Regions from separate parts of the Alteromonas sp. H02 genome, predicted to be linked through region 2. Evidence: predicted binding sites of a transcription regulator. Region 2 holds the regulator's gene; each other region holds the start of a gene.

Region 1 (5,929 bases), 2.7 Mb from region 2:
AAGGCAACCATCAACGGTTTAAATACAGCGCGTCGCCTGGCAAAGGAGCTGGGCGACGCAGGCATAACGGTTACCAGCGGTCTGGCGCTCGGTATTGATGGCGCGGCTCATCAGGGCGCCTATCCTACCTCAGGGCGCACCGTAGCCATTCTTGGTGGCGGGCTGGGCTGCATTTACCCGCGCAGCCATCAGGCCCTGGCCTTGAGCCTGGTTGAACACGGTGGATGTCTGGTGTCGGAGTTTCCGCCGTGGGAAACGGTTAAGCCATACCATTTTCCTCGGCGAAACCGCTTAATTGCCGCGCTGTCGAGCGGGGTACTGTTGATTGAGGCGCGCATTAAAAGTGGCTCCATGATTACCGCCAATCTGGCCGCAGACATGGGTATCGATGTATTTGCTACGCCCGGCAACATAAACAATCCACTCAGCGAGGGACCTCATTACCTTATTCAGCAAGGCGCCAGGCTGGTCACCAGCAGCGGCGATATTTGCGAGGAGTTGGGTTGGGTGGTAAAAGACTCAGAGAGAGAAGGTGGCAATCATCAGCAAGATGACGATGATGAACCAATACTAAAAGAATTTGCCGGTGAGCCGATAAATATAGACTACCTGGTTGAGAAGACCGGTCTGTCAGTTAATCGCTTAATGCCCAGGCTGGTGGAACTTGAGCTTCAGGGCCGGATAGTGGCAGTGCCCGGCGGTTATACCCGAGCTATGGGGCCTGTTGGTAGTTAAGGTCTCAGCTTTCGGACTAGTTAGCGGCAAGCCTTATTTTGTATGAGAGTCAACCGCTTGCAGGGTAATGCTTTAGTTAATCGAAAAAAAGTCGACCCAAAGCTTGGCATTATCCGTATTTTTAGATAAGTTGAACTTAGATGCTTTGCTTTTTTGCATCGACACCGTACGCAAAACTGGTCTTGAGACTTGAAAAAAGACCAGACCACTACAATAGAGTTTGCGAGGTTAGGTAATCACCTTTTAGTGGTTACTTCAAATTGAGGGGGAAAATGCTATGTTCGATATCCTCATGTATCTCTTCGAAAACTTCATCCATAGTGAAACCGAAATTCGCGTCGATCAGGATGAACTAACCGAAGAGCTGGTCCGCGCAGGATTTCATCACGATGAGATATACAAAGCGCTCGCCTGGTTGGAAAAACTCGCCGCGCTGCAAGAAACTGATATTAACCCCTACTTCTGTAAAGGCATCTCCAGCAGCCTGAGCCGTATTTATACGCAGCAGGAACAAATGCGCCTGGATGTTGAATGTCAGGGTTTCTTATTGTTCCTTGAGCAGGTTGGCGTATTGGATGCGTCCACACGGGAAATGGTCATCGACAGAGTCATGGAGATAGATTCGCCTGAATTCTGTTTAGAAGACCTTAAGTGGGTGGTTTTGATGGTGTTGTTTAATGTGCCGGGCAAAGAAAATGCCTACGCGCAGATGGAAGATCTGTTATTCGAAGAGCATGACGGTATACTGCACTAATCATAAAGATTACGAAGTGTAGGGCTGTGTCGAAGATTGATCATTCACTGTTCGAAGCGCATGAGCACGCTTTAGAACATCAGTACGGGCCATGCCCGGACTGTGGGAAAGAGTTGCGCATCAGAAACAGCAAGTCAGGCCCGTTTATCGGTTGTAGTGGCTATCCCGATTGCCACTACGCCAAGCCTTTACATGATAATCAAACAACCACATTAAAAGTGATAGAAGACAGCCATTGCCCTGAATGTGGCTCGTCCATGGCCATCAAAAAAGGCCGTTACGGTATGTTTATCGGCTGTACTAACTTTCCTGCCTGTCATCATATCGAAAATGCTAAACCGCAAACCGATACCTCTGTTACCTGTCCTAAATGCCAACAAGGACACCTGCTCGATCGCACCAATAAATACGGTAAGCGCTTTTTTGCCTGTAATCGTTATCCTGAATGCCGTTATGTGGTAAATTTCGCGCCGGTTGAGAAGTCCTGTCCGGATTGCGGATGGGCTATACTGGTCGAAAAGAAGGGGCGTTTAGTGTGCCCGCAGCCATTATGTGGCTATAAAGAAGCACAAAGCGAACAAGAAGCAGAATAAGAGGTAACAAATGAGCGTTGATTCCGTTCATCAGGATGCTGATGTAGCAGCGTTTGAAAGTGGCCAACTCATGGTATATCCCACTGAAGCGGTGATGGGCATTGGTTGTGACCCCGATAACGAGGCGGCTGTTATGTCGTTGCTGGCGCTAAAACAGCGCCCGGTAGAAAAAGGCCTTATTCTGCTCGCTGCCAACTATTCACAACTGCTGCCTTATGTAAACGATAATGCCATTCCCCAGGATAAACGCTTCAGTATTTTTTCCTGTTGGCCTGGCCCGGTAACCTGGTTATTGCCTAAGTCTGCTACGGCACCAAAATGGCTGACCGGCGAGCACAATGCTATCGCCGTCAGGGTTACCGCTCACGAAGGGGCACGGGCGCTGTGTAACAAACTCGGCCGTCCTATTGTGTCGACCAGCGCTAACCTGACCGGGCAGGAACCAGCCAGAACCACAGAAGAAGCCCGCAGTTATTTTGCTAACAGTGTTCACTATGTGGAAGGTTTGGTAGGCGGAGCCGCTCAACCGTCAACTATTAAAGATGCCTTAACCGGTACCACCATTCGGAATTAAACATGAGTATTACCCCCTTAAAGGATACGCCTCAGGCGATTGAGTCGGTTAAAGCGTTTTTACTGGCTTTGCAAGACAATATCTGTCACACCCTGGAACTGGCCGATGGCAAGGGACACTTTGTAGAAGATGCCTGGGAGCGGCAAGAAGGGGGTGGTGGTCGCTCGCGGGTGATTAAGAACGGCGCGGTAATAGAGCAGGGGGGAGTAAACTTTTCTCACGTGCATGGCAACCAAATGCCTGCCTCAGCAACGGCTTCGCGCCCTGAACTGGCTGGTCGTAGTTTTCAGGCCATGGGTGTGTCTTTAGTGATTCACCCCCATAACCCTTATGTTCCTACCTCGCACGCTAACGTGCGTTTCTTTATTGCCGAAAAAGAGGGAGAGACGCCAATCTGGTGGTTTGGTGGTGGTTTCGACTTAACCCCTTTTTACCCCTTTAAAGAAGATGTGCAGCACTGGCATAACACCGCGAAGAAGATCTGTAAGCCATTCGGCGACACCGTTTATGCCGAGCACAAGGCGTGGTGTGATGAGTATTTCTATCTTAAACATCGTAACGAAACCCGTGGGGTTGGCGGGTTATTCTTTGATGACCTCAACCAGTGGGATTTTGAGCAGTGCTTTGCTTACATTCAGGCTGTGGGCAATGGGTACCTGGATGCCTATGTGCCGATTATAGAAAAACGTAAGAACAATACTTATGGTGAGCGTGAACGCCAGTTCCAGCTTTACCGGCGCGGACGTTATGTAGAATTTAATCTGGTATATGACCGCGGTACTTTGTTTGGTTTACAAACAGGCGGACGAACCGAGTCAATCCTTATGTCTATGCCGCCACTTGCGCGCTGGGAGTATGGTTTTGCCGCGCCTGCGGGGTCACCGGAAGCCAAACTGCAGGACTGGCTTACTCCTCATCAATGGTAAAAGCGAGCTTTTGCGCCAGTATCTTTTGACGTAGATCAACCTTAATCCGCAGATTTTTAAACGTATTTTCAAACTTGTTTTAGATCAAATTTTTATTTGTCAGGAGGCGTACATTAGCCTCCATCAACTTAAACGAATGAGAAAATACACAATGAAAAAATCAGCATTAGCTACACTAGTTCTAGCCGCACTAGTATCTGCGCCTTCAGCATTTGCCTATGAAGCCGGCGACATCATTGTTCGTGCAGGTTTAACTTCTGTTTCACCAAACGACGATTCAAGCAACGTTAATGTAGATGCCCTGGGTGGCAACGTAGGAATGGGCGTAGAAGTCGATTCTAACACTCAGCTTGGCCTGAACCTGGTTTACATGCTGGATTCTAACTGGGGCCTTGAAGTACTGGCTGCCACACCATTTAGCCATGACGTTACCCTTATCGATACTGCAGACAATGGTCTGGGATTAGGTGACGGCAAACTGGCAGAAGTTACACAACTGCCACCCACTCTTAGCGCGGTTTACTTCTTTGATACTAACAGTGCCTTTACGCCATACGTTGGCGTGGGGGTTAACTACACCATTTTCTTCGACGAAGAATTCACCGGTGCCCGCGAAGATCAAACTTTTACGGATCTGGACCTGGATAACTCTTTTGGTTTAGCCGCGCAGGTAGGTTTTGATTATCAAATCGATGAAAACTGGTCTCTGAATGCCTCTGCCCGTTATATCAAAATCGACACCACTGCAGAGTTCACCGTTGCTGATGTAAAAGGCAGCGTAGACGTGGATATTGACCCTTATGTATTTACTATTTCTGCGGGTTATAAGTTCTAAAAAATAGTTTTATCAGTTTCACCTTGTGTTTTTGCACTGCCTGTTGGCCCTTCATTGAAGGGCCTTTTTTTATACGGCTTCGTCTTCACGGTTAACCATATGGTCGGCGAGTTGATCCAATGCCTTTAGCAACTGATCGGCTATATTCATATCGTTAACGCATTCATACATAGCCTTGCGCATGCAATACATCCATTGTGCTTTTAGCTTTGGAGTAACGGTAAAGGGCAGGTGCCTGGCCCTTAACCGGGGATGGCCACGTTCCTGTTCGTATTGGTTAGGGCCACCCAGCCACATGGTAAGGTAAAGGAAGAAAACATGACGGATACGATCCAGTGGTTGCGGGTGAATGGCTAAAAGTTCCGCCGCCATAGGGTCAGTTTCCATAATGTCATAAAACCGATTCGCCAGTTGCATGACGGTATTTTCTCCACCTATTGCTTGATAGGGGGTAGTAACACCAGTATTGTTGTCCGAAGTTTTCTTTCCCATACCCAGTTTCGATAATAGTCCCATGAAAAAGTTTGCCGTATTTGGAAATCCAATTGCTCAGAGTTTATCACCAACCATTCATCAAATGTTTGCTAAATCCTGTGCTGAGGATATCAGCTACGAGAAAATAGAGGCCCCATTAGAGGGCTTTGAAGCCTCCATCGGCAATTTTTTCGCTATACCACAAGCGGCAGGTTGCAACGTTACCGTCCCTTTTAAAGAAAGAGCCTGCGCCATGGCGAAGCATAAAGATGATGCGGTAGTAATGGCCAGGTCCGCGAATACGCTGATGCGTAACGCAGAGGGCGAGTTATGTGCTTTCAATACAGATGGTATTGGTCTGGTGGCAGACCTCACCAATAACGGCTTAAATCTGCAAGGTACCAAAGTGTTGCTGTTAGGCGCCGGTGGCGCTGCCCGTGGTGTTGTCCATCCGCTGCTAAATGCCGGCGTTGAAAACCTGCACATTCTTAATCGAACTTTAGAAAAAGCTCAGGCCATTGCTGAAGATGCCAATAACCCAAAGGTAACAGCAGTTAACCCTAAACAACTGTTGGCAAATTACGATGTGGTGATTAACTCTACCTCTGCCAGTTTATCCGGAACGCTACCCAGCGTACCTGATGAAGTGCTGGCTAACTGCAAGCTCGCTTACGATATGGTGTACTCAAAGGATAATGTTTCGACGGTATTTATGGCCCATGCTGAGCAACTGGGTGCCGCAAAGCAACTGGATGGTCTGGGTATGCTTGTCGAGCAAGCTGCCGCGGCGTTTTATATCTGGACTGGCAAACAGCCGTCAACGGGCAGTGTTATTGAACACCTGCGTAACCGCTAGGGGGCTACGCACCTTCAGCAAGGTAGTCGTCTTTTAGCTCAACATAGTTAATGGCAGATTGTTTTAAGAAGGCTATTTCTGCCTCTTTTAACGGCCTCTTTTGTACCATAGGATTACCAACATACAAATAACCACTTTCCAGGCGTTTATTCGGCGGAACCAGTGTACCAGCGCCGATAAAC
Region 2 (5,929 bases):
TTTAACGCCAAGTTTTTCGAGTGCCTGTATCACGCCAATGTGAGCCCATCCACGGGCTGCACCAGAGCCCAGGGCAATGCCTATTTTCATAGCAACCTTATTCCGTCAGGTTTACGATATTGATGGAGTCTGCAGCGTCAGGGCGGCTCTCGGGTTCAAACTCGGGGGCATCGAAGGCGATGTCACCCTCTGGTTGTGCTTCACCTGTTGCTTTGATGGCTTTAAAGTCATGAAGGTTTTTATCAACCAAATGCGAAGGGGTAACATTTTGCATCGCCCTGAACATTGACTCGATGCGGCCCGGAAACCGTTTGTTCCAGTCCTGCAACATCATTTTGATGTTCTGTCGCTGCAAATTTTCCTGTGAGCCACATAAGTTACAGGGAATAATGGGAAATTCAACTGCAGTCGCGTATTTTTCAATATCCCGCTCGGTACAGTACGCCAACGGTCGGATCACCACATGTTTGCCATCATCGCTGACCAGCTTAGGTGGCATAGACTTCAGCTTGCCACCGTGAAACATATTAAGAAAGAGGGTTTCAAGCATATCGTCGCGGTGGTGGCCAAGGGCTATCTTCGTTGCACCCAGCTCCGTAGCGGTGCGGTACAATATACCGCGGCGTAACCGTGAGCAAAGAGAGCAGGTCGTTTTACCTTCGGGGATTTTATCCTTCACGATGGAATAGGTGTCTTCCTCTACAATACGGTATTCCACGCCGAGGCTTTGCAGATATTCTGGCAGTATGTGCTCTGGAAAGCCGGGTTGTTTCTGGTCGAGGTTAACCGCCACTATGTCAAAACTGATCGGCGCAATGCGCTGCAGGTACATCATCACATCCAGCATGGTGTAGCTGTCTTTCCCGCCGGATAAGCACACCATCACCTTGTCGCCATCTTCAATCATGCCAAAATCGTCAATGGCTTTGCCGACATTACGGCGAATGCGTTTTTGTAACTTATTGAAGCTGTATTTTTGCTTGGTTTGCGTTGCCGGCGCGGCGGCGTTGATGTGTAAACTCATGATAAAGAAAGGCCCATATTGCAATGGGCGTCATTATACGTGAAGCCAGAGTAGCCTGCATCCCTGATTAATGGCCAGGTAGTCGTGGCAGTAATTAAATCCTCCCACAGCTACCTGTATTAGCTTACCGGGCTTTCAAAGCCTTCGGGTTTAATTGCCAGTACATCACAGTTGAGTTCATCGATAACGTGTTCGGCGGTATTGCCAATGAGTGCTGCTGAAATGCCTACACGACCTACGGTACCAATAATCACCAGCTCGGCATCCAGCTCTTTGGCGACCTGCGGGATAACTTTTTCCGGTAATCCTTCTTTTACATGGCAATTATCCAGCGGAATGCTGTACTGATTACTGTGTTTTTCCATTTCCTCAAGGTGATGGTTTTTCACCGACGCATTGTAAGATTCGGGATCAAACTCAGGCACCTCAATGGCAATGTTTAGCGGCGTGCCCGGATAGCAGTTGGCCAGATGAACATGACCGCTCAGCAACCTGGCATAATCCAATGCAATATTAGTGAGGCGATCATTCAGCTGGGCATGTTCGCGGTCTTCCGTTCCTACGTTAACTGCCGCTACAATTTTGCCATCCCGGGGCCAGTCGTGCTCTTTAACCAGCAGTACCGGAGCAGGGCACTTGCGAACTAAATGCCAGTCGGTGGGGGTAAAGATTACTGAACGTAAATCATCGTGAGAGCGGGTTGCTTTCACCACAATGTCGGCCTTGCTGGCAAGGGCGTATTTAATAATGGCTTCATAAGGGCGGTTATTCCATTCCACGGCAGCCTCTATAGGCTGGCCGTACTCTGCCAGTTGTCCCTTAAGCCAGGCTGTTCTCTCGTTCACCACCGCCTGACGCATGGCCTCACGCTCTTCACCGGAAAGCATGGTGGTCATTTCGTAAGAGAAATCATAGATGGTCATTAAGGCGGTAATGGATGCGCCGGTTTTTTCGGCCAGTTCAATGGCTCTGGAGATAGCAGGCTGGTTGTCCGTTTCGGGTTCTACTACGGCCAGGATGTTGCTGTACTCAATCATAACGACTCTCCATGGGAAGTATTCATTATGAGTGTACGACGTGAACAGCTGTTTCTCCAGTTTCAGACTTGTCTGGGATCAAGTAATGCTACAAAACCAGAGAAAAACAGCTTTTTAACGGACTAACTAATAGTGGTGGAAGGAATATCCATGCTATGCAGTTTATTATCCATCGCTTCAAAATCGAGGATAGTGATAAGTTTGCCATCAACCTTGATAATGCCTTCCTTCTGGAAGCGAGTTAACAGACGCGAGATGGTTTCTACGGTCAGGCCCAAGTAATTACCAATCTCATTACGGGTCATACTCAGGTTATACTGACGCGGCGAAAAGCCACGGTCTTCAAAGCGTTTGGACAGATGCGCAAGAAAATATATCAGGCGTTCTTCGGCAGTACGCTTGTTAAGCAACATCATCAGATCGTGATCCTGCTTAATTTCGGCACTCATAAAGCTCATGATCTGGTGACGCAATTTAGGGAACTGAACCGCCATTTTATCCAGCGTTTCATAAGGTAACTCACAAACCATAGCGGTTTCGAGCGCCTGGGTGTAGCTCTGGTGAGCATTTTCGCGCAGCGCATCAAAGCCGATAATATCACCGGGAAAATGAAAGCCAATGATTTGCTCTTCGCCGTCTTTACTACTTACAAAAGATTTAAATGAACCAGCACGCACTGCGTAAAGCGAGTTAAATTTATCACCGGCTTTAACCAGTTTATCGTGCTTGTGAAGCGGCTTTTTACGCTCGATGATATCATCCAGCGAATCGAGTTCGGTTTTATTTAACGAAACCGGCAGGCACAAATGGCTGAAACTACAGCTTTGACAATGAATCGAAAATTCTGAGCCTTTTGACATAGATTACGTCTCCGTGTGGGAGTCGTTTAATTATTACCGGTTAGGGTGCGGTAAATCAAGAAAATCGCATATATTATCAGGCAACATGCGACTAATGACTTAGACTTTGGGTGTTGCAGGAGCGTTAACAACCAGCCAGCCCCCAGGCTCACGGCAATCAACGCGGGTAAAGTACCCAGTCCAAAGGCAGCCATTGTTGCAGCGCCATACAAGCCATCACCACTGACTAGTGCCCAGGTAAGGGTTGAATAAACCAGTCCACAGGGTAACCAGCCCCAGATAAAACCATAAGGAAACGCCGATAAAGGTGACCTGAACGGTATAAAACGTTTCGACCACGGACGAATGCGTTGCCAAAGCCCGTTCCCCAGTTTTTCCAGGTGAGCAAGACCACGCCACCACTGAGCCAGATATAACCCCATGGCAATCAGCATCACGGCGCTGAGTAACTGAAAAATCATCAGGCCATGGCTTACTGAGGCGCGGGCCACCTGACCAAGTACACCGGTCACGGCGCCGGCAATGGCATAACTGGTTATGCGCCCAAGGTTATAACTGACAATATAGGGCAGGGGGGGCTGACCGCCGGGTACTGCTGCTCGCAAGGCTCCGGCTATCCCTCCGCACATGCCTACGCAATGTAACGAGCCGGCAAGGCCTACGACAAAGGCCGAAATAAAGCTGTAATCACTCATTATCGTTGTTAGCTTTATCCTGGGTTTTGGCTTGTTGGTGACGTTCTTCTTCGGGTAAGTCGTCGTCGAACAGGATGCTGTAGCCCTGGCGCTCAAGATCCTGAAACTGATCGGATTTTACCGCCCAGAAGAAAATCCCCAGCGCCACCGCGACCAGAATAATAGCCAACGGGATCAGCACATAAATTATACTCACAATACCGCCTTACTTTAATAATCGGGTCGAGTTTGAGACCACTATGATACTACTTAATGACATACCGATCACGGCCATCCACGGCAACAGCAGGCCGGAAACTGCAAAAGGTAAAATAAGCAGGTTGTAGCCCAGCGCCCAGAAAATATTCTGGCGGATTTTGCGGCGGGTTTTTGCGGCAATATCCACCAGTGCTGGTACGGTGCTGAGTGACTCGCTCAACAACACAACGTCCGCCGCATTGCGGGCAATATCAGTGGCATTACCCACCGCAACCGAAACATCCGCACTGGCCAGTACCGGCGCATCGTTAATACCATCACCCAGCATCATGACTTTATGTCCCTGAGCCTGCAGTTTTTGCACCGCCTGATATTTTTGTTGTGGAGTTAATTCACCGGTGGCCACTGCCAGGGGCAGCTTAGCGGCCAGCTTATCAACATTCTGCTGGGTATCTCCACTTAATAGCACCAACTGAAAGCTGTCTAACCCAGCGAGGGTTTCAGCCGTATCGCTCTTAAGACTGTCGGTAACTTCATAGGCCGCCAGGCACTCGCCATTGCAAACCAGGTACACATTGGCGCTTACCGGTACAGCAGACGGGTCTGCCTGGGTAAACGTGGCTGAGCCGAGCAGGTATTGTTTACCCTCTACCGAGCCACGAATACCGCCGCCGGCAGTGACTTCAAATTCACTCACCGCAAATGACTCGCTGGCAGAAAATGCCTTACTGATAGGGTGTTCAGAACGAGCCTCAAGGCTTGCCGTTACATTAAAGTGATACTCCGCCTGCGTTGGATCCGCAAACCAGCGATCGGCAATGCCGAATTTACCTTCGGTGAGGGTACCGGTTTTATCCAGGGCAATGGTATCGATACCGGTGATTTGCTCCAGCGCATCGGCGCGCTTGAGCAATATTCCCTGTTTGTTGAGTCTGGCCATGGCACAGGTAAGCGCCGATGGCGTAGCCAGGCCCAACGCGCAGGGGCAGGTAGCTACCAGTACCGCAATTGCTATCCAGAATGCCTCGTTGTTACCCTGTACAGTCCAGTAAGCAAAGGTGAGGGCACTAATCGCTAATACCGCCACAACAAAATAACGGGAAAACGAATCTGCCATTTGCGCCGCTTTGGGCTTGTTGGCCATGGCGGTGGATTGCAGGCGTATAACCTGATTTACCAGTGCATATTTGAGTTGCTGATGCACTTCTATGGTGAGGGTATTTTGTTGATTCACCGTACCACCAAATACCGCCGCGCCAGTTTCTTTCAGGACCGGCTCAAACTCCCCGGTGAGCATGGACTCATCAATGGCTGAAGCGCCTTCGATAATGCGGCCGTCGACCGGAATGGTTTCACCCGCTTTCACCAGTACCTTATCGCCCACGGCAAGGTGTTTTGCCAGGCAGGGTTCAACTTTGCCATCATCGCTCAGCCGGTGAGCGGTAACCGGGATGTACTGCATCATATTGGCAGATATCTGCGTTGCCCGATGACGGGAGCGGTGCTCCAGGTAGCGGCTTAGCAGCAGCAAAAAGATAAACATGCAGATGGATTCAAAATACACGTCACCGGTTTCCAGCAACGTAGATTTGATCCCCGCAATATAGGTACCGAAAACGGCGATAGTCACCGGCACATCCATATTAACTGTACGGGCACTGATGGCTTTTATTGCCCCCAGGTAAAAAGTACTGCCGGAATAAAAAACCACCGGCGTAGTAAGAACCAGTGCAACCCAATAAAAATACTGGCGGGTTTCCGTTTCGATAGCACCAAACAAATCAAAATACAGGCCCGTCATTAACATCATGACCTGCATGGTCATCAGCCCGGCAAGTCCCAGTTTTTTGAGAAACTGCTTTTGTTCGTTCTGGTAAGAGGCTTCATGTTGATCCGGCTGAAATGGCAGTGCTGCATAGCCTATTTTCTTAAGCGCCTTCAAGATGCCGCTCAGATGAATAACTTCGTCAGACCAGGTAACCGCAGCCCGGCGCTCCGAAACATTCACGGAAACCTGGTTGATGCCGTTTACCCTGGCCAGTTGCTTTTCTATCAGCCAGCCACAAGCCGCACAGGTGATCCCCTCTACCGTGAGCTGAATTTGCTTGTTATTTC
Region 3 (5,929 bases), 1.8 Mb from region 2:
AGAGTGGGGCATTTCGATATCCGCGAAGACAAGTTACTTTATATTCAAAGCAGTGAGTTGCAATCTAACCTGTTCAGAACGGTAAGTCAGTAAGACGCCTCGGTATGGCCAATCATCAGGGCTGTTACGCGCAGATCTTTATGAAGGTTACCGTAACAATACGCTGTTGGCTTTAAATCAGTCAATACGGCACAAGAGAGAGTGGCGGCTCCTGCAACGTGGCAAACTGCTCTTTCAGTGCCAGGATTTGCTGCTCCCAGTAGCGCTGTTCGGCAAACCAGGGAAAGGCTCGTGGGAACGCTGGGTCTTCCCACCGGTCAGACAGCCACGCCATGTAATGCACCATTCGCATGGCCCGCAATGGCTCCATCAATGCCAGTTCCTTACTGTCGAACTCACAGAACTCCTCGTAAGATTCTATTAGTGTTTCAAGCTGCATCTGCTGCTGCGTGCGGTCGCCGTTGAGCATCATCCATAAGTCCTGAACCGCCGGACCCATGCGGCTGTCATCAAGGTCGACAAACATCGGGCCGTCACGCCACAGAATATTACCGGCATGGCAATCGCCGTGCAGACGAATAAGTTTACCTGGCTGATACAACGCTTTGGTGAGTTCAATTACCTGATCGAGTATGGTGAAAAACGCGGTATGTAGTGACTCCGGTAATAGCGTACTGCTGGCAAGGGTTTGCCTTGGTTTGGTCAGGAAGCTTTCAATATCCATGGTCGGACGGTGCGTAAAAGGCGCACTGCTGGCGACCTTATGCATGCGGCCAATAAACCGGCCCATCCATTCCAGGTGATCGAGATTATCCAGTTCAAACTGACGGCCGCCCACGGAATTAAATAAGGCAAAGCGATACTGCTCAGCAAAATGCAGTGTTTCGCCCTGATGGGCAAGCGGGGCTACCACCGGGATTTCAGCATCGGCAAGCGCCTGGCTGAAGGCATGTTCTTCAAGAATCTGTTCGTTAGTCCATCGCTGCGGGCGATAAAACTTCACTACATAGCGCTTTTGTTCATCGCTTAAAAACTGGTAGACCCGGTTTTCGTAACTGTTTAGCGCAAGGAGTCCTGATTGAGGAAAAATGCCGCACTGTTCCAGTGCGGCAAGGATCATATCGGGTGACAGTTCGGCAAAGGTAAAGTCACTCACATTAAGGCCTGTTTATCGATAAAGGAATTTCGATGGCTCGCTAACCTCTACAACAGTGCCGTCTGCTTCGGTGGTGGAAACATTAAAGTATATTTCGGTAACCCGGTCAGACAGGTTGTAGGGATCAGTTGCGACAGATACAGGCAGGCTGTATACCTCGCCGCCACCCACGGTAACAACTTGTTCGCCAATGTACTCGTATTCCGCCAAACCTTCTACCTTAATTGTATAAGTGTGCTCGGTTTGTGATTTATTAAGGACCTTCAGGGTGTACACATTCTCGATGTCGCCGTTCATATTTTCGCGGTACAGGGAGTTACGGTCGCGAATAATATCCACTTCCAGGGGCACCCGGGTCACGATATCTGCAACCAGCAGACCGCACATTACCAGCAGTACCACCAGGTAGCCTACCAGTTTAGGACGAACGATATGGGTGGTACCGCCAGCCAGCTCGTGCTCTGAGGTAAAGCTGATAAGCCCTTTGGGATAGTCCATTTTTTCCATTACGCCGTTACAGGCATCCACACAGGCACCACAGTTAACGCACTCGTATTGTAAGCCGTTACGAATATCGATGCCGGTAGGGCACACCTGCACACAAAGGTTACAGTCGATACATTCGCCGAGGCCTTTTTCAGCCAAGTCTTCATGGGCCAGTTTACGAGAGCGTGGGCCACGCTGTTCACCGCGGCTGGCGTCGTAAGATACGGTAAAGGTATCTTTATCAAACATCGCTGACTGGAAGCGGGCATAGGGGCACATGTGGGTACACATAATTTCACGCATCCAGCCCGCGTTACCATAAGTACACACGGTAAAGAATATAATAGAGAAGCCGGCCCAGAAACTGGTGTTGAAGGTAAAGAAGTCAACGTACAGCTGAGCCACCGGAGTGAAGTAGCCAACAAAGGTCATGGCCGTGAGCAGTGCAACCAGAACCCAGGCAGTATGCTTAGCCGCTTTGCGCCAGAACTTATCGAAGTCCATTGGACGTTCGTCGAGCTTAATGCGCTTATTACGGTTACCTTCGAAAAACTCTTCAAACCACACATATATGTATGTCCAGGTGGTTTGCGGGCACATAAAGCCACACCAAACCCGGCCGGCAAAGGTAGTGATAAAAAACAGCGCGAAGGCAGACACAATAAAGATATAAGCCAACAGCGTCAGATCCTGTGGCCACAGGGTCAATGAGAAAATCGTAAAGCGCTGATCCATAATATTCAGCAGCACAGCCTGATGGCCGTCATACTGGATCCAGGGGATGGCGACGAATAAGGCAATAAAAAAGAAGCCGAAGAATCGACGAAAGTTTTCTAACGGACCTTTAACCGACCGTACGTAGATTCGGTCGCGCGCTGTATAGCGTTTCGACTCGTCGAGTTTTTTGGGTTTGTGAACTTTTACCGGAGTAACATTTTTCACCGGGATCTGATCGTTCATGGGACTACCTTCATTGAAGCTAAACATGATTACGGCAGCAGTATACCTGTCATATATTAATTTTACTTAATATAGATCAATCGCAGTCTGATTCGCCGCGGCGACAGTGTAACGCATTTTTTAGGTGTACACACTTGGTGCCAGTCCTGCGACAAAAAGGTTTGGCGAAAAAATGAACTATCCTGATCAGCTATAACTCTTAATAACTACGTATAAATCACGTACCTTATTAAATGGTTAGACGTGGGATAAACTTGGCTCATTAGTTTGGGAGAAGTATAAAGCATGTTTCGTTCAATCGCTGTCATCATTGAAATCGCTATTTTGGTAGTGGTATTACAGCTACCGTTTGTTCAGTATTTATTTTCTGACGTTCAGGCTACGCTGAGTGACTGGATGGAAGAGATCGCTACGCGTGAAGAGCGCCAGCAGCTGGCTGAAATTAAAGACAGCCTGGCAGTGCAGTACTCGGCCATGCGTCCTTACCAGAAAGATTATCTCGATACGGTGCTGTCCTCACGGGTCAGAACGCTGCAATTCTACGATGCTTATTGTGAAAATACAGATAGAAATCCGTACATCCATGGCGTGACACTCCACACGTTTTGCTCTGAGATTCGCCGTTCACCGGTGTTGAATACCGACACGTAAAATAGTTGATTCCTCCTGTTCATCCTCGGTTCAGATGAAGACTGATAGACTCAAAGCTACGATAAACCGTTAAACTTTTTGCCGGTTTATTGTTCTAATGGTTAGATGAGTACGTATATACTCTGATTTCGAACCAAACCTTTGGGGGATCCTACAATGCGAAATGTAACAGCGTCGTGGTTACTGGTACCTGCACTCATGGTATTTTCAGGCGCCAGTCTGGCCCAAAAAAGCACTGCTGAGCCGGCAGAGACGAAGGTCGAAATTACCTGGCAAGACCCCAAGTCGTACACCGATGTCAGACCAAGTAACGAGTCGCGTAAAAGTTTTCGTAACCGCGTATTTAAGTCGCTGGATAAATACTTCAATAAACTGGCAGAAGCCTTGCCGGAGGAGCAGACACTTGAAGTAACTGTGACGGATCTGGATTTGGCCGGGCAAGTCTGGCCCACCATGCGCGCAGGCGCTTTCGACATCCGTATCATCGATACGGTGTATATTCCACGCATGGAGTTTAGTTATCAACTTAAAGAAGGCGACAAAGTGGTGAAGTCTGCCGACGTAAAGATTAAGGAGATGGCTTTTATGAATCGAATAAGTCGCGCCCACAGCAACGATCCGTTCCGCTACGAAAAAGACATGATCAAACGGTGGTTTGATGATGAATTTGAAGACACCATCGCGAAAAACTGATTGTTAGAAAGGCCGCTTAAGCGGCCTTTTTATTGGTCTTAACAGGCTTACAGATAATCGAACTCACTGCCCTCAACGGCCAGTAGGGTGTCTGCAGACTCCAACAGCGCAGCTTTATGGGCGGCGGTACGAGGCAGCAGCCGCTGCATATAAAAGTCACAGGTTTTTTGTTTACCTGCGGCCAGCACCGGATTATCGCCCTGTGCTGCACAATCTGCCATGGAATACCATAATACGCCAAGCAGGCAGTAACCGCTGTAGGCCAGGTAATCACAGGCGCTACCCGCAGCATCCACCACCGAAAAGGCTTTTACCTGTAACGAGGTCTGATACCATTCGTCCAGTAAGGCCGATGCGTGCTGCCGGGCTTCGCCGTTGGCCATGCCGGCGACTAACTCTGCAAAAGCGTTACGCGTAGCCCCCAGCATGTCGCCGCGGTCGCGGGTCAGTTTGCGGCCAATCAAATCGAGTGACTGAATACCGTTGGTGCCCTCGTAGAGCATGGCGATGCGTACATCGCGCATAAGTTGTTCCATGCCCCATTCACGAATATAACCATGACCGCCAAAAACCTGAATTCCCAGGCTGGCGGACTCTAAACCGGTATCGGTCATAAACGCTTTGCAGATAGGCGTTAAAAATTGCAGGATAGCCTCGGCATTGTCATGCGTTTCGCCGCCTGAATTATGCGCTATGTCCATATATTTGGCATACAACATAGCCAGTGCCCGGTTACCTTCTGTCAATGCTTTTTGGGTGAGCAGCATCCGCGCAATGTCGGGTTGGTAAACGATTGCATCTGCTTTGTCATCCGGTTGTTGTACGCCTTGTGGTGCGCGGGATTGAAGACGTTCTCGTGCATAAGTCAATGCGCCCTGAAAAGAGGCCTCTGAAGCGCCCAGTCCCTCAAGACCCACCTGAAAACGGGCATCATTCATCATGGTAAACATGCAGGCCAGACCACAGTGTGGCTCGCCAACCAGCCAGCCTTTAGCGCCGTCGAAATTCATTACGCAGGTGGGACTGGCTTTTATTCCCATTTTCTTTTCCAGCGCACTGGGCGCCAGGGCGTTCCGCTCGCCCGGATTGCCGTTGGCGTCGAGCAGGAATTTAGGCACCAGAAACAGGCTAATGCCTTTCACACCAGCTGGTGCATCCGGTAAGCGTGCCAGCACCATGTGCACGATATTTTCAGTCCAGTCATGATCGCCAGCGGTGATGAAAATTTTACTACCGGTTATCTTGTAACTGCCATCACCATTTGGCTCTGCCTTGGTCGATAGCAGACTCAAGTCACTGCCTGCCTGCGGTTCGGTAAGGTTCATGGTACCGGTCCACTGGCCGCTGACCAGCTTTTCCAAAAACTGTGCTTTCAGTTCATCAGAGGCATGCTTGGTAACTGCAAGCACGGCACTTTCGGTAAGCATGGTGGTTAGCCGCCAGCTTAGATTGGCCGAATTCAGCATTTCATGCACGGGCACGGCCATGGAATAGGGAAGACCTTGTCCGCCATACTCAATATCGCCGAGCATGGCATTCCAGCCGTTATCCACATAACTTTGATAGGCTGCAGCAAAGCCATCGGGGGTGACTACCTGGCCGTTGTTTAGCTTACAACCTTGTTCGTCGCCCTCACGGTTGAGCGGCGCGACCACGTCAGTGGCAAATTTGCCGCCTTGCTCGATAACCTCCAGTGCCAGTTCCGCATCGAATTCTTCCAGTCCCAACGACTGATATAGTGCATCAATTTTCAGCCAGTCTTTCACCAGAAAAGTAAAATCAGCGAGTGGCGGGGTGTATGCCGGCATAACATTCTCCTTTGTTCAATCAGGTCTGATTGTTTGGTGGTGTTACCATACAACGCCTGTATGAAATGCAAAATCACAGTGTGTCATTAACTTGAGCCAGCGCAATAAAGCAACAACCGGCTGGCTAATCTGCCCCTCCTGCCTGTACAAACGCATCACGGAGTGGGATCAGATC
Region 4 (5,929 bases), 1.2 Mb from region 2:
TTTAAGCGCAGTGCTTTGCTGAGCTGAGTCGATACCGGCTTTTGCAGTCACCGGCTCAGCAGAGCCAGTGACTTCAGGCTTAAGCACTGACGATTCTGCCGTGGGCAGTTTGTTGGCCGCTGATAAATTAAGTTGTAGCTGCGCAATCACTGAGTTAACGGGTTTGGCAAGGGCCGGGTTGGCACTAGCGAATTTTTGCAGTGCAGTAATAAGCACATTAAGACTCGATTGTAACGAATCCGTGTTACTGACATTAATTCGGTTGGCAGAGCGAATGAATTGCATGAGTGCAGTTTTTGCCTCGGCGGGGAGCTGCTCCAGTTTATGCTTCGCAATACTTTCTACGTCTGACGGTATCACTGGCTTGCCTACTACGTTGTCCGGTGCACCAGAACGCACCATTTCCTTCTGAGGCGGGCTGATATCCGCTTTAGGCGCTGCCGCTTTCGTCGACAATGAAAATGTTTGTTGAGTTGATTGTCCTGCGTTCGATTGAAGCTCGGTTGCTAATGGCTTGATCGTAACCTGGGGGATGTTCCTGGCAGTCGTGCTTTGAATATTAAGTTGCCCCATTTGCTGAGGACTGACCTTTGGTGCTAATTGCGTGGTAGCGGTGGTTGAATTTGTAGTAACGGCTAAAAGCTGAGTCTTGCTACCGGTAATGGTTACTTCATTGCCTTTTATACTCACTGTCGCAGGGAGCATGGGACTCAATTGCTGAAATGACTTTGCTGCGGCAGGCGGGAGTGACTGAGTTACCCAACTTGCCAGTTTAGGCAGCTCCACGTTAAGTGGCATTTGCTGAGTCACTGCCTGAGTGAGTTTATTCGCCAGAGGCGAGTTCAGCGGCACGTTAACAACACGCGATGAACTAACCGGCGTATTCTGGACTGAAGCTGAACCTTGTACACTGGGTTGCGCCGCTTGCGCTGTTTGTAAAGATGACGCAGGCGGAGTAATTTGCACTTGTAGCTGGTTTTGCCGTGTTGAAACGGTTAGCGTTACTGATGCCTGTAAAACAGGTTTGTTACCTGAGGGACTGGCTAATAATGCATCGCTCTGTTTGGGCGCTTTTGCTAACGGAATATCGATAATTAAAGGCCGCTGGGCACCGGCATTAACCCTTATTGAGGCATTATCTTGCTGAATAACCGTGGCCTGTAGCGTGACTGGTGTAGTCAAAGCTCGGGATAATGCCGTCATTAGCGATTGAAACTGCGCCTGGGAAACCTGTTGGCGAACGGTTTCCGGCGATAGTTTTACTAACGTGGGTAATGCTATCGACCCGGCATCCGGCGGTAATACGCTCTTAAATGGGACCGCGGAACCCTGCGGCGGCTGAATCGGTGCTTCTGCAGGCAATCGAACCAGCAACAAGTTCTCGGCACTGGCCACGCGGAAGGCAGGGCTAACCTGCAGTAACTGCTGGTTTGTGGCCATAAACACGCTGGCATTATTCGATGGTAAGGCCCTGGAAGTTTTTTGCTGTCCTGCTGATGAGGCTGATACCTGAACGGCGGCAGAGGCGTTAATCTGCACTGGCTGTAAAACCTGAGCAATTCTGGCAATTGCCTGGCTTTTGGTTGTCACGTTCGCTGACTCTGCAGCGTTGACTCGACTGCTTTCGGCGCTTGCTTGTGGGGGCAGATTGGATGATTGCATAAGTCGTTATCGGCAGTCAGTTTCAACAGTTAAGTATAATGTCAATCGTGCCAAAGATTGAAATAGATCAGAAATTTGCCGATCCGCCCTTTGGGTAAGATGCGAAGCCGCTGGTTTATGATAGAATGCGACGGATTTTTTTGCTAACAGAACGGGATGCATCTTGGCAGGACTTGCTGCAGACAATTTAACCTGTATTAAACGTGACAGAGTATTGTTTACTGACCTGTCGTTTTGCTTATCGCCCGGTCAGCTCATCTACCTGCGGGGTCCTAACGGCGCGGGTAAAACCAGTTTATTGCGGATCTTAACCGGTTTGTCGGCGCCGGAGAGCGGCCAGTTACTGCTCGATGACGAGCCGCTCGATAAAGTGCGGGACAGATTTAATCAGCAACTGATCTATGTAGGCCACAAGGCTGGTATTAATGGTGCGCTGACTGCGATGGAAAATCTGCGCTTCTGGTGTGCTCAACACAGCACCGATTTTATTGCGCAACAGGCCTACGACGTGCTTGCAAGATTAGGACTTGTTGGGCTTGAGGATGTGCCGGTAAGAATGCTTTCGGCCGGACAACAGCGCCGGGTCGCGCTTTCCCGTTTATGGTTAAAGCAAGCAACCTATTGGATTCTAGACGAGCCCTTCACCGCGCTGGATACCGATGGTATTGAATTGCTCGAAACCCATATGCGTGAGCATGTTGCTAATCAGGGCGCAATTATTACGACCTCGCATCAGCCGCTTAGCAAGCAGGCCGGGCCATTTACCGAGTTAGTGCTGGAGTATCGGTTATGAATACCTTGATAAACGGTATCTTTAAGCGGGATATGGCGCTGGCTTTTCGACAGCGTTCTGAGCTGGCCCAGCCGCTGATGTTTTTATTAATGGTGATCACGCTTTTCCCTTTGGGCATTGGGCCCGGGCCGGTTACCCTGCAAAAGATAGGACCAGGCGTTATCTGGATTGCAGCGATTCTTTCCTCCCTACTGGCCATGGAGCGTCTTTTTCGTGACGATTTCTGGGATGGTTCGCTGGAGCAGTACATGCTGAGCGGTCAGTCGGTGGCGGCCATTGCAGCGGTCAAGGTTTTAGTCCACTGGCTGGTGAGCTTTTTACCGCTGGCACTTTTTTCACCGTTACTGGCACTATTTTTAAACCTGACGGTCGATATGTATATCGCCTTAATGCTAACCCTGGTGCTGGGCACGCCGTTATTGTCGCTGGTTGGGGCAATCGCGGTAGGGTTAACGGTAGGTTTACAACGTGGTGGTGTGTTGTTGGCGTTATTGTTAATACCGGTGTTTATTCCGTTATTGATATTTGCCACCTCGGCGGTAGATTCTGCTGCACTCCAATTACCTTACCGGGCACAACTTGCTATTATTGGCGCCATGCTAATGCTGGCGATGGCATCAGCCCCCTTTGCAATTGCTTATGCACTTAAAGTGAGTCAAAACTGATGTGGAAGTGGTTACATCCGTATGCAAAACCTGAGCGAGCGTATCAACTGTGCGTAACGCTTCAGCCCTATTTTCTCTGGCCTGGTATTCTATGCTTAATCGCCGGCAGCATCTGGGGGCTGGCCTTTGCCCCGCAGGACTATCAGCAGGGTGATTCTTTTCGGATTATTTATATCCATGTACCCAGCGCCATTTTGTCGATGAGTACCTATGTAGCCATGGCGGTTGCCGCGTTGGTGGGCATTGTGTGGCAATGGCGAACCGCGTTTATGGCCATGATTGCGATGGCGCCTGTTGGAGCGGTGGTGACCTTTATTGCGTTGTTTACCGGCGCGGCCTGGGGTAAACCTATGTGGGGGACCTGGTGGGTATGGGATGCCAGACTTACTTCAGAGCTGATCCTGTTATTTCTTTACCTTGGTGTGATTGCCCTGTATGGCGCGTTTGAAGATAAGCAACAGGCGGGGAAGGCGGCCGGGGTAATGGCTCTTGTTGGTGTGGTGAATGTCCCCATTATTCATTATTCGGTAGAATGGTGGAATACCCTGCATCAGGGCGCGACAATCAGTAAATTTGATAAACCTTCCATTGCGCCGGAAATGCTGTGGCCATTATTGATCGCTTTGCTGGGTTTGGCCTTATTTATTGCAGCAGTGACCGTAATGCGTATGAAAAATGAAATCATTCGGCGAGAATATCACCGCCCCTGGGTGAAAGATCTGGCGGCGCGAGCGCTCGGAGATGACCATGCAGTTTGATAGTTTGCAGGATTTTCTGGCCATGGGCGGCTATGCCCTTTATGTGTGGCTGTCGTTTGGTGTGTCTTTACTGGCGCTGGTGTGGGTAGTTATCGACAGTGCCGGCACCCATAAAAAGTTGTTGCGCAATGCCCGTGAAGAACAAGCGCGGCAAGCCCGAATTGCGGCGGCGCGAAAGGCTCAGGCAGTGCAATCTGAATCACAACAGACAGGTAGTTAAGCAGTATGAATCCAAGACGACAAAAGCGACTCGCTGCCGTTGGTGGCATTGGTTTACTGATTGTAGGTGCGATCACGCTGATGCTATTCGCATTGACCGACAATATCGATTTGTTCTATACGCCCTCTGAAATCGTCGAGGGCAAAGAAGGGGTAAAACCTACGGTCGGTCAGCGCCTGAGAATTGGTGGCATGGTGGTACCGGGCACTGTGAGTCGGGATTCAGAATCACTGGCGGTGAGCTTTAATCTTATCGATACCGGTCCGCAGGTTACGGTACGTTATGCCGGTATCCTGCCTGATTTGTTTCGTGAAGGGCAGGGCATCGTCGCTACCGGTGTGTTGCTGGAATCCGGTGTGATTGAAGCCGAAGAAGTTCTGGCTAAACACGACGAAGAATACATGCCGCCGGAACTCGCCGAGAAGATGAAAGGTATTAAGCATGTTAACCCCAATCAAGGAAATACAGGCTCGTGATCCCCGAAATAGGTAATATTGCCGTCGCGCTGGCGCTGGTTGCTTCCATTTTATTGTCGGTCTATCCGCTGTGGGGAGCGTTCAAAGGGCACAATGCCATGATTGGCACCGCCCGTCCTCTGGCCATTGCCATGTTTAGTTTTACTGCCCTGGCATTTGGCTGTTTAGTCTATGCCTTTGTGACCGACGACTTTTCGCTTAATTATGTTGCGCAAAATTCTAACAGCCGTTTGCCGGTGTACTATAAGGTCACGGCCGTCTGGGGCGGGCACGAAGGTTCGTTTTTACTCTGGGTGCTGATGTTGTCATTATGGACAGTGGCCGTAGCCCTGTTTAGCCGCGGTATTCCGCAAATTATGATTGCGCGGGTGCTGGCAGTACTTGGCTTGGTGTCGGTGGGTTTTTATATGTTTATTCTGCTGACCTCTAATCCATTCGACAGCATGTTGCCTTATTTTCCGGTAGATGGCCGGGATTTGAATCCGCTGCTGCAGGACTTTGGCATGATCATTCACCCACCTATGCTGTATATGGGGTATGTCGGGTTTTCTGTGGCTTTCGCGTTTGCCGTATCGGCGCTGCTTTCAGGACAGCTTGATTCAACCTGGGCGAGATGGTCACGGCCCTGGGTAATTGCCGCCTGGAGCTTCCTCTCAGTAGGCATTGCGCTCGGGAGCTGGTGGGCCTATTACGAGCTAGGCTGGGGTGGCTGGTGGTTCTGGGATCCGGTTGAAAATGCCTCCTTTATGCCGTGGCTGGTGGGCACCGCATTAATGCACTCACTGGCGGTAACGGAGAAACGTAAGGCGTTTAAATCCTGGACAGTATTGTTGGCTATTGCCACCTTCTCGTTAAGTTTATTGGGGACTTTCCTGGTGCGCTCGGGGGTAATTGTCTCGGTACACTCCTTCGCCAGCGACCCGGCACGCGGACTCTTTATTCTGGGCATTCTGGTATTATTAACCGGCTTCAGTCTAGTGTTGTATACACTGCGTGCACAGCAGTTAAAAAGCCCGGGCCGTTACCAACTGTTTTCTCGTGAAGTCTTACTGATGGGGAATAACGTGTTCCTGTGCGCAGCAACGCTGGTAGTGTTACTGGGCACACTTTTACCACTGGTGCATAAAGAGCTTGGACTGGGGTCTATTTCCATCGGCGCACCGTTCTTTAATCAGATGTTCACGCTGCTGATTGTGCCCTTTGTGTTGTTTTTGGGTCTTGGACCACTAACCCGCTGGAAACACCAACCAGCCTCTCAGGTGCAAAAAACGCTATTAATTGCCTTTGGCTTAAGCGTAAGTGCCGGGGTATTAATTAACTATACCTACGATGCGCCCACTTACATGGCGGCGTTG

What was found. The regulator FNR, encoded in region 2, switches genes on or off when oxygen is low (the NO sensors DNR and NnrR bind a similar motif). The targets are predictions, from matches to a motif close to TTGATCTAGATCAA.
Region 1: a site for FNR is predicted at 3,608-3,621, ahead of AC566Q_RS24360 (OmpW/AlkL family protein). Genes of this name have one in related genera too.
Region 3: a site for FNR is predicted at 2,669-2,682, ahead of ccoG (cytochrome c oxidase accessory protein CcoG). Genes of this name have one in related genera too.
Region 4: a site for FNR is predicted at 1,720-1,733, ahead of ccmA (cytochrome c biogenesis heme-transporting ATPase CcmA). Genes of this name have one in related genera too.

What each region holds. Positions count from the first base shown of each region.
Region 1 covers NZ_CM185021.1:5,280,483-5,286,411, reverse strand. The annotation lists gene dprA (DNA-processing protein DprA) at 1-735, shown strand, start outside; gene AC566Q_RS24380 (DUF494 family protein) at 1,013-1,489, shown strand; gene AC566Q_RS24375 (DNA topoisomerase family protein) at 1,516-2,082, shown strand; gene tsaC (L-threonylcarbamoyladenylate synthase type 1 TsaC) at 2,093-2,656, shown strand; gene hemF (oxygen-dependent coproporphyrinogen oxidase) at 2,659-3,582, shown strand; gene AC566Q_RS24360 (OmpW/AlkL family protein) at 3,734-4,417, shown strand; gene AC566Q_RS24355 (group II truncated hemoglobin) at 4,487-4,933, opposite strand; gene aroE (shikimate dehydrogenase) at 4,932-5,747, shown strand; gene AC566Q_RS24345 (gamma carbonic anhydrase family protein) at 5,752-5,929, opposite strand, start outside.
Region 2 covers NZ_CM185021.1:2,565,189-2,571,117, forward strand. The annotation lists gene rssA (patatin-like phospholipase RssA) at 1-90, opposite strand, end outside; gene ttcA (tRNA 2-thiocytidine(32) synthetase TtcA) at 98-1,024, opposite strand; gene uspE (universal stress protein UspE) at 1,144-2,061, opposite strand; gene fnr (fumarate/nitrate reduction transcriptional regulator Fnr) at 2,184-2,921, opposite strand; gene AC566Q_RS11930 (sulfite exporter TauE/SafE family protein) at 2,948-3,616, opposite strand; gene ccoS (cbb3-type cytochrome oxidase assembly protein CcoS) at 3,609-3,812, opposite strand; gene AC566Q_RS11940 (heavy metal translocating P-type ATPase) at 3,822-5,929, opposite strand, start outside.
Region 3 covers NZ_CM185021.1:4,384,676-4,390,604, reverse strand. The annotation lists gene AC566Q_RS20345 (winged helix-turn-helix domain-containing protein) at 1-93, shown strand, start outside; gene AC566Q_RS20340 (serine/threonine protein kinase) at 182-1,156, opposite strand; gene ccoG (cytochrome c oxidase accessory protein CcoG) at 1,169-2,602, opposite strand; gene AC566Q_RS20330 (hypothetical protein) at 2,888-3,253, shown strand; gene AC566Q_RS20325 (DUF3016 domain-containing protein) at 3,410-3,946, shown strand; gene AC566Q_RS20320 (acyl-CoA dehydrogenase family protein) at 3,994-5,754, opposite strand; gene AC566Q_RS20315 (NUDIX hydrolase) at 5,879-5,929, opposite strand, start outside.
Region 4 covers NZ_CM185021.1:1,336,959-1,342,887, forward strand. The annotation lists gene AC566Q_RS06045 (hypothetical protein) at 1-1,590, opposite strand, end outside; gene ccmA (cytochrome c biogenesis heme-transporting ATPase CcmA) at 1,826-2,455, shown strand; gene ccmB (heme exporter protein CcmB) at 2,452-3,120, shown strand; gene AC566Q_RS06060 (heme ABC transporter permease) at 3,120-3,878, shown strand; gene ccmD (heme exporter protein CcmD) at 3,868-4,098, shown strand; gene ccmE (cytochrome c maturation protein CcmE) at 4,104-4,574, shown strand; gene AC566Q_RS06075 (heme lyase CcmF/NrfE family subunit) at 4,571-5,929, shown strand, end outside.